One region of the Variovorax sp. R-27 genome, then DNA from elsewhere that is predicted to be linked to it. Evidence: predicted binding sites of a transcription regulator. Region 1 holds the regulator's gene; each other region holds the start of a gene.
The links. Region 1 encodes sigma-54, which starts transcription at its own class of promoters, with help from an activator protein. Its sites were predicted from a motif close to TGGCANGNAANCTGCTTT; they were not measured.
Positions count from the first base shown of each region.

Region 2: the regulator sigma-54 is predicted to act here: its motif matches at 1,342-1,359, upstream of glnA (type I glutamate--ammonia ligase).
Region 3: the regulator sigma-54 is predicted to act here: its motif matches at 967-984, upstream of ACN9MV_RS01970 (ammonium transporter).
Region 4: the regulator sigma-54 is predicted to act here: its motif matches at 1,002-1,019, upstream of ACN9MV_RS26320 (pilin).

Region 1 is NZ_CP183984.1:646,977-649,177, reverse strand. Features, by position in the region: gene ACN9MV_RS02995 (phospholipase D family protein) at 1-574, opposite strand, end outside; gene rpoN (RNA polymerase factor sigma-54) at 585-2,186, opposite strand.
Region 2 is NZ_CP183984.1:2,152,132-2,154,332, reverse strand. Features, by position in the region: gene glnA (type I glutamate--ammonia ligase) at 1-1,296, opposite strand, end outside; gene ACN9MV_RS09875 (competence/damage-inducible protein A) at 1,443-2,201, opposite strand, start outside.
Region 3 is NZ_CP183984.1:420,500-422,700, reverse strand. Features, by position in the region: gene ACN9MV_RS01980 (tripartite tricarboxylate transporter permease) at 1-479, shown strand, start outside; partial or broken gene ACN9MV_RS01975 (sulfite exporter TauE/SafE family protein) at 544-648, opposite strand; gene ACN9MV_RS01970 (ammonium transporter) at 1,024-2,201, shown strand, end outside.
Region 4 is NZ_CP183984.1:5,610,749-5,612,949, forward strand. Features, by position in the region: gene ACN9MV_RS26315 (ATP-binding protein) at 1-854, shown strand, start outside; gene ACN9MV_RS26320 (pilin) at 1,080-1,568, shown strand; gene ACN9MV_RS26325 (hypothetical protein) at 1,623-1,850, opposite strand; gene ACN9MV_RS26330 (hypothetical protein) at 1,976-2,201, opposite strand, start outside.

The DNA.
Region 1 (2,201 bases):
CCACCGCCATCGCGCCGTCGGCAATGAACAGCTTGTTGTGCATGCGGCGGTTCACGCGGCTGAAGTCGAAAAGCGACGCGCTGAAGCGCTTCAGCAGGCTGCCGCGCCCGGCCGGGAACGGGTTGAACAGGCGCAGCTCCACGTTGGGCGTGGCGGCCAGGCCGAGCAGCAGCTCGTCTTCGCCGGAGGTGTAGAGGTCGTCCATCAGCAGCCGCACGCGCACGCCGCGCTGGGCGGCGTCGCGCAGGGTGCGCATCAGGTAGCGGCCGGTCTCGTCGTTCTCGATCTGGTAGTACTGCACGTCGAGCGTGCGCTGCGCGCGACGGGCCAGCTGGATACGGGTGTCGAAGGCGAAGTCGCCGCCGGGCATGAGGCGAAAGCCGCTCAGGTCGGGGTCGGGCTGCGAGGCCAGCGCGATCTTGCCGAGCGCGGTGTCGGCTGACACGGCCATGGCCTTGGTGGGCGGGCGCGGCGCCTCGTCGGGCAATGTGGCGCAGCCTGCGAACAGCAAGACCGCCGCCATGACGAAAACCCAATGCCCACAACGCGAAAGCGACGGCAGGCGGCGGGTCATCGGTGGCTTTCTACAGGGCCTTGCGCAGGTTGGCGGGCGCGATGCGCAGCGCCTCGCGGTACTTGGCCACAGTGCGGCGCGCGCACTCGATGCCCTGCTCTTTCAGCATCTCGGAGATCTGGCTGTCCGACAGCGGCTTCTTGATGCTCTCGGAGCTGACGAACTGCTTGATCAGCGCGCGCACCGCAGTGCTCGACGCATTGCCGCCGGTCTCGGTGCCGAGCGCCGAGCCGAAGAAGTACTTGAGCTCGACCGTGCCGAAGGGCGTGGCCATGTACTTGGCGGTGGTCACGCGCGAGATGGTCGATTCGTGCAGGCCCAGCTCGTCGGCGATCTCGCGCAGCACCAGCGGGCGCATCGCGAGTTCGCCGTGCACGAAGTAGCTCTTCTGCCGCTCGACGATGGCGTTGCTCACGCGCAGGATGGTGTCGAAGCGCTGCTGGATGTTCTTGATGAACCAGCGCGCTTCCTGCAGCCGCTGCGACAGCGCCTGGCTGCCTTCGCCCTTGTGCGACTTGAGCGCACCGGCGTAGATGTCGTGCACGCGCAGGCGCGGCATCACCTCGGGGTTCAGCATGACGCGGAACTTCACATTGGTGCCGCGGCCCGTCTTGGTGACGATCACGTCGGGAATGACGATGTTGCGCTCGACGTCGACGAAGCGCCGGCCCGGCTTGGGCTCGAGCCGCGCGATGATCTGCAGCGCCGAGCGCACCAGCTCCTCGTTGCTGCGGGTGAGCGTGGCCAGGCGCTTGAAGTCGCGGCGCGCGAGCAGCTCCATTGGCTGCTTGCAGATGGCGATGGCGGTCTTGCGGACCAGCTCTTCCTCGTCGGTCTCGTCCTCGCGGGCCAGGGCGCGCAGCTGGATGCCCAGGCATTCGCCGAGGTCGCGCGCGCCGACGCCGGCGGGTTCCAGGCTCTGCAGCAGGCCGAGCGCCACCTGAAAGTGATGCACGAGGTCGTCGAACTGGTCGTTGTCGTCGCCGGCCAGGCCCGAGGCCAGTGCGGGCAGCGAGTCTTCCAGGTAGCCGTCGTCGTTGAGCGATTCGATGAGAAAGCGCAGCGCGGCGCTGTCGTTCTCGTTCAGGCGCAGGCTCAGGGCCTGGCGGTGCAGGAAGGACTGCAGCGACTCCTGGCTGCGCGCGAGTTCGGTGGCGTCGGCACGTTCGTCGTCGCCGAGGTTGTTCTGGCGCGCGGGTGCATCGCTGCCCCATTCGCTGTCGTCGGGCGCCATGTCGACGGTGCCGTCGCCTTCCCAGTCGGGCTCGCGCTCGGTGATTTCGGCAGCGGGGCCGTCGGTGTCGGCCGTGGTGGTGGTGCTGGTTTCGGTGGAAGCAGTGGACGTGCTGGCGGCGGGCGAAGCGAAGTCGCTTTCGCCGTCGCCGCTATCGCCGCCGTCGTCGCGCGGCACCGGGGCATCGGCCGTGTCGAGCCCGAATTCCTCGCGCGCCGCTTCTTCCGCAGTGCGCTCGAGGAACGGGTTCTCGTCGAGCATCTGCTCCACCTCCTGGCTCAGTTCGAGCGTGGAGAGTTGAAGCAGCCTGATCGACTGCTGCAGCTGTGGCGTCAACGCCAGATGCTGCGAGACGCGAAGGGATAGCCCTTGCTTCATGGGAACCGCTCCCGC
Region 2 (2,201 bases), 1.5 Mb from region 1:
GGTCAGGAACGCACGGTCCTTGTCCAGGTATTCCAGGGCTTGGTCGAGGCTGTGGCAGACGGTCGGGATCAGCGCGTCTTCTTCCGGCGGCAGGTGGTACAGGTCCTTGCTGGCGGCTTCGCCCGGATGGATCTTGTTTTCCACGCCGTCGAGACCGGCCATCAGCAGCGCAGCGAAGCCGAGGTACGGGTTCATCAGCGGATCGGGGAAGCGCGCTTCGACGCGGCGGCCCTTCGGGTTGGCCACGAACGGGATGCGGATCGAGGCCGAGCGGTTCTTGGCCGAGTAGGCCAGCTTCACCGGGGCTTCGAAGCCGGGCACCAGGCGCTTGTAGCTGTTGGTGCCGGGGTTCGTGATGGCGTTCAGGGCACGGGCGTGCTTGATGATGCCGCCGATGTAGTGCAGGGCGAAGTCCGAGAGACCTGCATAGCCGTCGCCGGCGAACAGGTTCTTGCCGTCCTTCCAGACCGACTGGTGCACGTGCATGCCGGAGCCGTTGTCGCCGACGATGGGCTTGGGCATGAAGGTGGCGGTCTTGCCGTAGGCGTGGGCCACGTTGTGGATCACGTACTTCTGCAACTGGACCCAGTCGGCGCGCTGGACCAGCGTGCTGAACTTGGTGCCGAGTTCCATCTGGCCGGCGTTGGCCACTTCATGGTGATGCACTTCGACCGGGATGCCGAGCGACTCGAGCACCAGGCACATTTCCGAGCGCATGTCCTGGAAGCTGTCGACCGGGGGAACCGGGAAATAGCCGCCCTTGACTGCCGGACGATGGCCGGTGTTGCCGTGCTCGTATTCCTTGTCGGTGTTCCACGAGGCTTCTTCGGAGTCGATCTTCACGAAGCAGCCCGACATGTCGTTCTTCCAGCGGACGCCGTCGAACACGAAGAATTCGGGTTCCGGACCGAAGAAGGCGGTGTCGCCCAGGCCCGAAGCCTTCATGTACGCCTCGGCGCGCTTGGCGAGCGAACGCGGATCGCGCTCGTAGGCCTTGCCGTCGGCGGGGTCGATCACGTCGCAGGTCAGGATCAGCGTCGTTTCTTCGAAGAAAGGGTCGATGTTGGCGGTGTTCGGGTCGGGCATGAGCTGCATGTCCGAAGCTTCGATCCCCTTCCAGCCAGCGATGGACGAGCCGTCGAATGCGTGGCCCGAGGTGAATTTGTCTTCATCGAAAGCCGAGACCGGCACGGTCACGTGCTGCTCTTTGCCACGGGTGTCGGTGAAGCGGAAGTCGACGAACTTGACCTCGTTTTCCTTGACGAGCTTGAGTACATCGGCGACGGTCTTTGCCATCAGTTTCTCCTGAGTTGGATGGTGGTTAGGAATACAGGGACGAGGGATGCAGTTTCTGTGCCATTGTCACCTCACTCGATGAGGCTTTAGTGGCCGCCGCAAACCCCAAATGAAGGCGGAATTTCACCAAAATGGTGCGTTCAGTATTAACGCACCAATTCTGGACCAAGCTTGGCATCAAAGGTGTGCAACCCTTCGATCAGCTGGACATAGGCGGCATCGAGCCGGCCGGGGTCACCCTTGACGCCCAGCTCGATGTGGCGGCCGTATTCGGGGTGATCGACGCTCGGCAGGCTGAACACCTTGATGCCGGCGTGGGTGGCCTCGATGGCCTGCATGAGCGGCGTCAGCGTGGCTTCCATGGCACCGAAAACGATCACCGACTTCTCGGCGACGGCATTGCGGGTAAACAGTTCGGCGTAACGGCCGTCGAGCACGGACTCGATCATCGGCCAGGCCATGACGGGGAAGCCCGGCACGAAGTGCACGTCGCCGACGCTGAAGCCGGGGATCTTGTTATACGGGTTGTAGATGAGCGCGGCGCCCTGCGGAAACACGCCCATGTTGAGCCGGTGCACGTTGTCGGACCGGTCGGGCTCGTAGGGCACGCCCTGCTCACGCGCGGTGTCCTGCATGCGCTCGCGGATCAGCAGCTCGGCCTCGGGGTGCAGCGCCAGCGGCACGCCCAGCGCCTTGGCGGCGCACTGGCGGGTGTGGTCGTCGGGCGTGGCGCCGATGCCACCGGTCGAGAAGACGATGTCGCCCGAGGCGAAGGCGCGCGCCAGCGCAGCCGTGATGCGCGCGGGCTCGTCGCCCACGTATTCGGCCCAGCTCAGCTGCAGGCCGCGCGCGGCGAGCAGCTCGATGACCTTGGCCATGTGCTTGTCGGCCCGCTTGCCGGAAAG
Region 3 (2,201 bases), 230 kb from region 1:
AGCCGGGTCCGCAGGTCATGACCAGCAACCCCGAGCTGTTCTGGGGCCTGATCGCCTCGATGTGGATCGGCAACGCGATGCTGATCATCCTGAACCTGCCGCTGATCGGCATGTGGATCAAGCTGCTGACGGTGCCCTACAAGTTCCTGTTCCCCGCCATCGTGCTGTTCTGCGCGATCGGCGTGTACTCGACCAACAACAACACCTTCGACGTGTGGATGGTGGCGGCCTTCGGCTTCATCGGCTACCTGTTCATCAAGCTGCGGACCGAGCCTGCGCCGCTGCTGCTGGGCTTCATCCTCGGGCCGATGATGGAAGAGAACCTGCGGCGCGCGCTGCTGCTGTCGCGCGGTGCGTGGAGCGTATTCGTCACCCGGCCGCTGTCGGCGGGGCTGTTGGTGGCGGCTGCGCTGCTGCTGGGCATCGTGCTGCTGCCCGCAATCAAGGCCAAGCGCGAGGAAGCCTTCGTCGAGGAGTGAGCGCTCCGGTCCCTGCAAGAAGCCCCCGCTCCGGGGGCTTTTTTCATTTGGGGCCTTTGCTCGGGGTGCCCCAAATAGACGCGCTCTTGTTGGTGCCCGGCAGGGTCGCCGGCGGTGCGCCCGGAAACACGGCGAACAGCGAGGCGCCCGTTACCACCAGCATTTCCATAGGGGGAGGACTACCTCACCCGTGGCGCTATCAAAAAAGGAGCTGAAGATGCAGGTGCATCAAGTCATGCAGGCATAAAAAAGGCGCCGACCAGCGGCGCCTTTCAAAGTCAAACACGGCATCTCGTACGGAGCCTTTGAAGCATTTTTATTGTTGCTTGGGGATTGTCTCCTCGGACCCTCGGCAGCACGAGCAGGGCCCGTTCGCGAGTGGGCAGACTTTAGGGTGCGCACCGCCTCAGTGCATTGGGAATTACCCGCTTTGCCTTACCGAGAAAGCCCGATTTGCGAACCAAAGTGTTTCTGATAGTTAACGATGTGGCACGACTTGTGCAGGCAGCACCAAGGTCCATCACTTCAAGAAGAAGAAACGGTCATGGCCCTGGCTCCGCACGCCTCCATCAACGCGGCAGACACCGCATGGATGATGACTTCGACCGCGCTGGTGCTGCTGATGACGCTGCCCGGCATCGCACTCTTCTATGCGGGCATGGTGCGCCGCAAGAACGTGCTGGCCACCATGGCGGGGGTGGTGGCGATAGCCGCGGCGGTCTCGCTGACCTGGTTCGCGGTGGGCTATTCACTGGCCTTTACCGAGGGCTGGCCCTGGCTGGGCGGCACCGGGCGCTTCTGGTTCTCGGGCTTCGAGTATCTGAAGGAGGCCGGGCAGGTGGCGGTGAGCCACGTCGCGCCGAACGTGCCTGAATCGGTCTACGCGATGTTCCAGCTGACCTTCGCGATCATCACCACCGCACTGGTGCTTGGCGCTTTTGTCGAGCGCATGCGCTTCTCGGCGATCCTGTGGTTCGCGCTGCTCTGGAGCGTGCTGGTGTATGCACCTGTCGCGCACTGGGTGTGGGAGCCGGGCGGCTGGCTCGCGCAGATGGGCGCGCTCGACTTCGCCGGCGGCTCGGTGGTGCACGTCAACGCGGGCATCGCGGGGCTGGTGTGCGCCTATGCGCTCGGGCCGCGCAAGGGCTACGGGCGCGAGGCCTTCGAGCCCTACAGCCTGGCGATGACGATGACGGGCGCGGGCCTGCTGTGGGTAGGCTGGTTCGGCTTCAATGCGGGCTCGGCGGTGGCGGCCGACGGGCGCGCGGGCCTGGCGATGCTGGTGACGCACATCGCGGCGGCGGCCGGCGCCATGAGCTGGATGCTCGGCGAATGGATCGTGCGGCGCAGGCCTTCGCTGCTGGGCCTGTGCTCGGGCCTGGTGGCGGGGCTGGTGGCCATCACGCCGGCAGCCGGCTTCGTCACGCCGCTGTCCGCGCTGGCCATCGGCGCGATCGCGGGGCTGGCCTGCTACTGGGGCGCCACCGGGCTCAAGCACCTGCTTGGCGCGGACGACTCGCTCGACGTGTTCGGCGTGCACGGCATCGGTGGCATCGTGGGCGCGCTGCTGACGGGCGTGTTCGCCGATGCGCGCATCTCGGGCGCCACGGGCGACGTGCTGACGCAGGCGATCGCCGTCGGCAGCGTGGCTATCTACAGCGCAACGGGGACGGCGGTGGTGCTGTTTCTGGTGCACATCATGGTCGGGTTGCGCGTCGATGC
Region 4 (2,201 bases), 2.1 Mb from region 1:
TCCTGATCGCCGCGGCAATCGTCGCCCCCGCGGGCTGGCTGTTCTCGCGCCGGCTGGTGCGGCCGATTGCCGGCTTCGCGCGCGCGGCCGACCAGCTGGGGCGCGACCCTGCGGCGCCGGTGCTGGCACTGGAGGGCCCCGCCGAGATCGGCCGCGCAGCACAGGCCTTCAACCGCATGCAGGCGCGGCTGCGCAGCTTCGTCGACGACCGCACGGTGATGATCGGCGCCATCAGCCACGACCTGCGCACGCCCCTCACGCGGCTGCGCTTTCGCATCGAGGACGTGCCCGACGACGTGCGCGCCGGCATGCTCGAAGACGTCCAGGAGATGGAGCTGATGATCGGCTCCGTGCTCAGCTTCATCCGCGATGCCTCGGTGGTGAGCGCGCGAGAGCGCATGGACCTCGCGAGCCTTGTCGAGGACGTGGTCGAGCAGGCCATCTTCATCGGCAAGAACGTGCAGCTGCGACGCGTCGAGAGCGCGCAGGTGGAGGTTGACCCCATCGGCATGCGCCGCGTGCTCGACAACCTGATCGAGAACGCCGTCAAGTACGGGCACCTGGCACGCGTGCGGCTGTTCACCGATGGGCATGACGCCGTGGTCGAGATAGGCGATCGTGGGCCGGGGCTGCCCGCAAACGAAATCGAGCAGGTGTTCAAGCCGTTCTATCGCACTGCGCAGGCGCGGTCCTCGCGTGCTGCGGGCAGCGGCCTTGGTCTGGCGGTATGCCGCTCCATCGCGCGCGCGCATGGCGGTGACGTGGTGCTGAAGTCAGGCTCACACGGGCTTGTTGCGCAGGTTCGCGTGCCGCTGGCGCTCGAGGCGCAACGGCTGGCGTCTGCGGCGCACTGAGCAACGCCGGCGCATACGCGCGATGACACCACCCTTCAGATGCCATGGCACGCGCCGCCGCGCGTCATAACGAAGCGGCACGAACGGGTCCGCGCCTTTACCTCCTGAAACACCTGTCGAAACACGCATGAACCACCGCAGGACGGGTGGCATGCGGACTGCAGAAAGAAGCTCGTCCCGGTGAGTTTTTCCGGGCGCACTTTTCTCAACAGCAGGAGTTTCACAATGAACCATCGTTCCTTCGCACGCAACGTGCAAAAGGGTTTCACCCTCATTGAGTTGATGATCGTCGTGGCGATCATCGGCATTCTGGCTGCTATTGCGATTCCGCAGTACCAGACCTACGTCGCGAAATCACAAGTAGCCCGCGCCATGGGGGAAACCGGCGCCCTGAAGACGGCGTATGAAGATTGCCTGAACAATGGAATGACTGCTGTGGCTGCCTGCGACCTTGGCGCCACCAGCTCCGGCATCTTGAGCTTGACCTCGCCCCTGGTTTCGACGGCTGGCACGTCACTCGGCACATCCACCACAAATACTGTCGCTCTGACTACCACCGGCACCATTGCAGGCAGCTTCGCCGGCCAAGCGGCTGCAATCCTGAAAACGACCCCCTTCACGATCACCTGGACTCGTACCGCCGAAGGCAGCTGGAGCTGCAAGACTACGGCTGACTCGAAGTACGCACCGGCGGGCTGCCCTAACGGCACCTGATTCAGCCGCATCGCTTAACGCAAGCCGCCTTCTGGCGGCTTTTTTGCGTCTGCGTCAGGGCGACGAGATCTGTTGCGCGCTGGCCTTGCGGTATGCGGCCTCCACCAGCGCCTCGCACTGCCCCGCATCCGTGGTATCGAGACAGCCTCGCTGAAAGAGCTGATACATATCGAGCGCCGCGCGAGCCGCCAGTCGCTCACCTGTTGACGAAGGCGGCGCTTCAGCACACTCGTAGAGATCCGGCACTCCCGCCGCATTGCATTTCTGCTGCGCGACGATCATGCTGCGCACCGCGACATCCGCACCGAAATCGGCCGGCTCATCACCAGGCCTACGTGAGCCTCCGCAAGCTGCCAGTGCTGTGAGCACGAGTGCAGGGCAAACAATCCATGCAGCCAACCGCACGCCTACGGCTCGCTGCATCCCGCCCTCATGCCCTGAATCTGCTGGCAAGCCACCGGATGCCCCAACGACGCGGCCTTGGCAATCCACATGATGGCGAGGCTGTCGTCCTTCGGTACGCCCAGGCCCGATGCATGGCAGTTGCCTAGCCACTGCATTGCGTCGGCATTGCCTTGCGCAGCCGCCAGGTCGAACCAGTAGACCGCCGCATCGAAGTGGCCCGCGACGAAG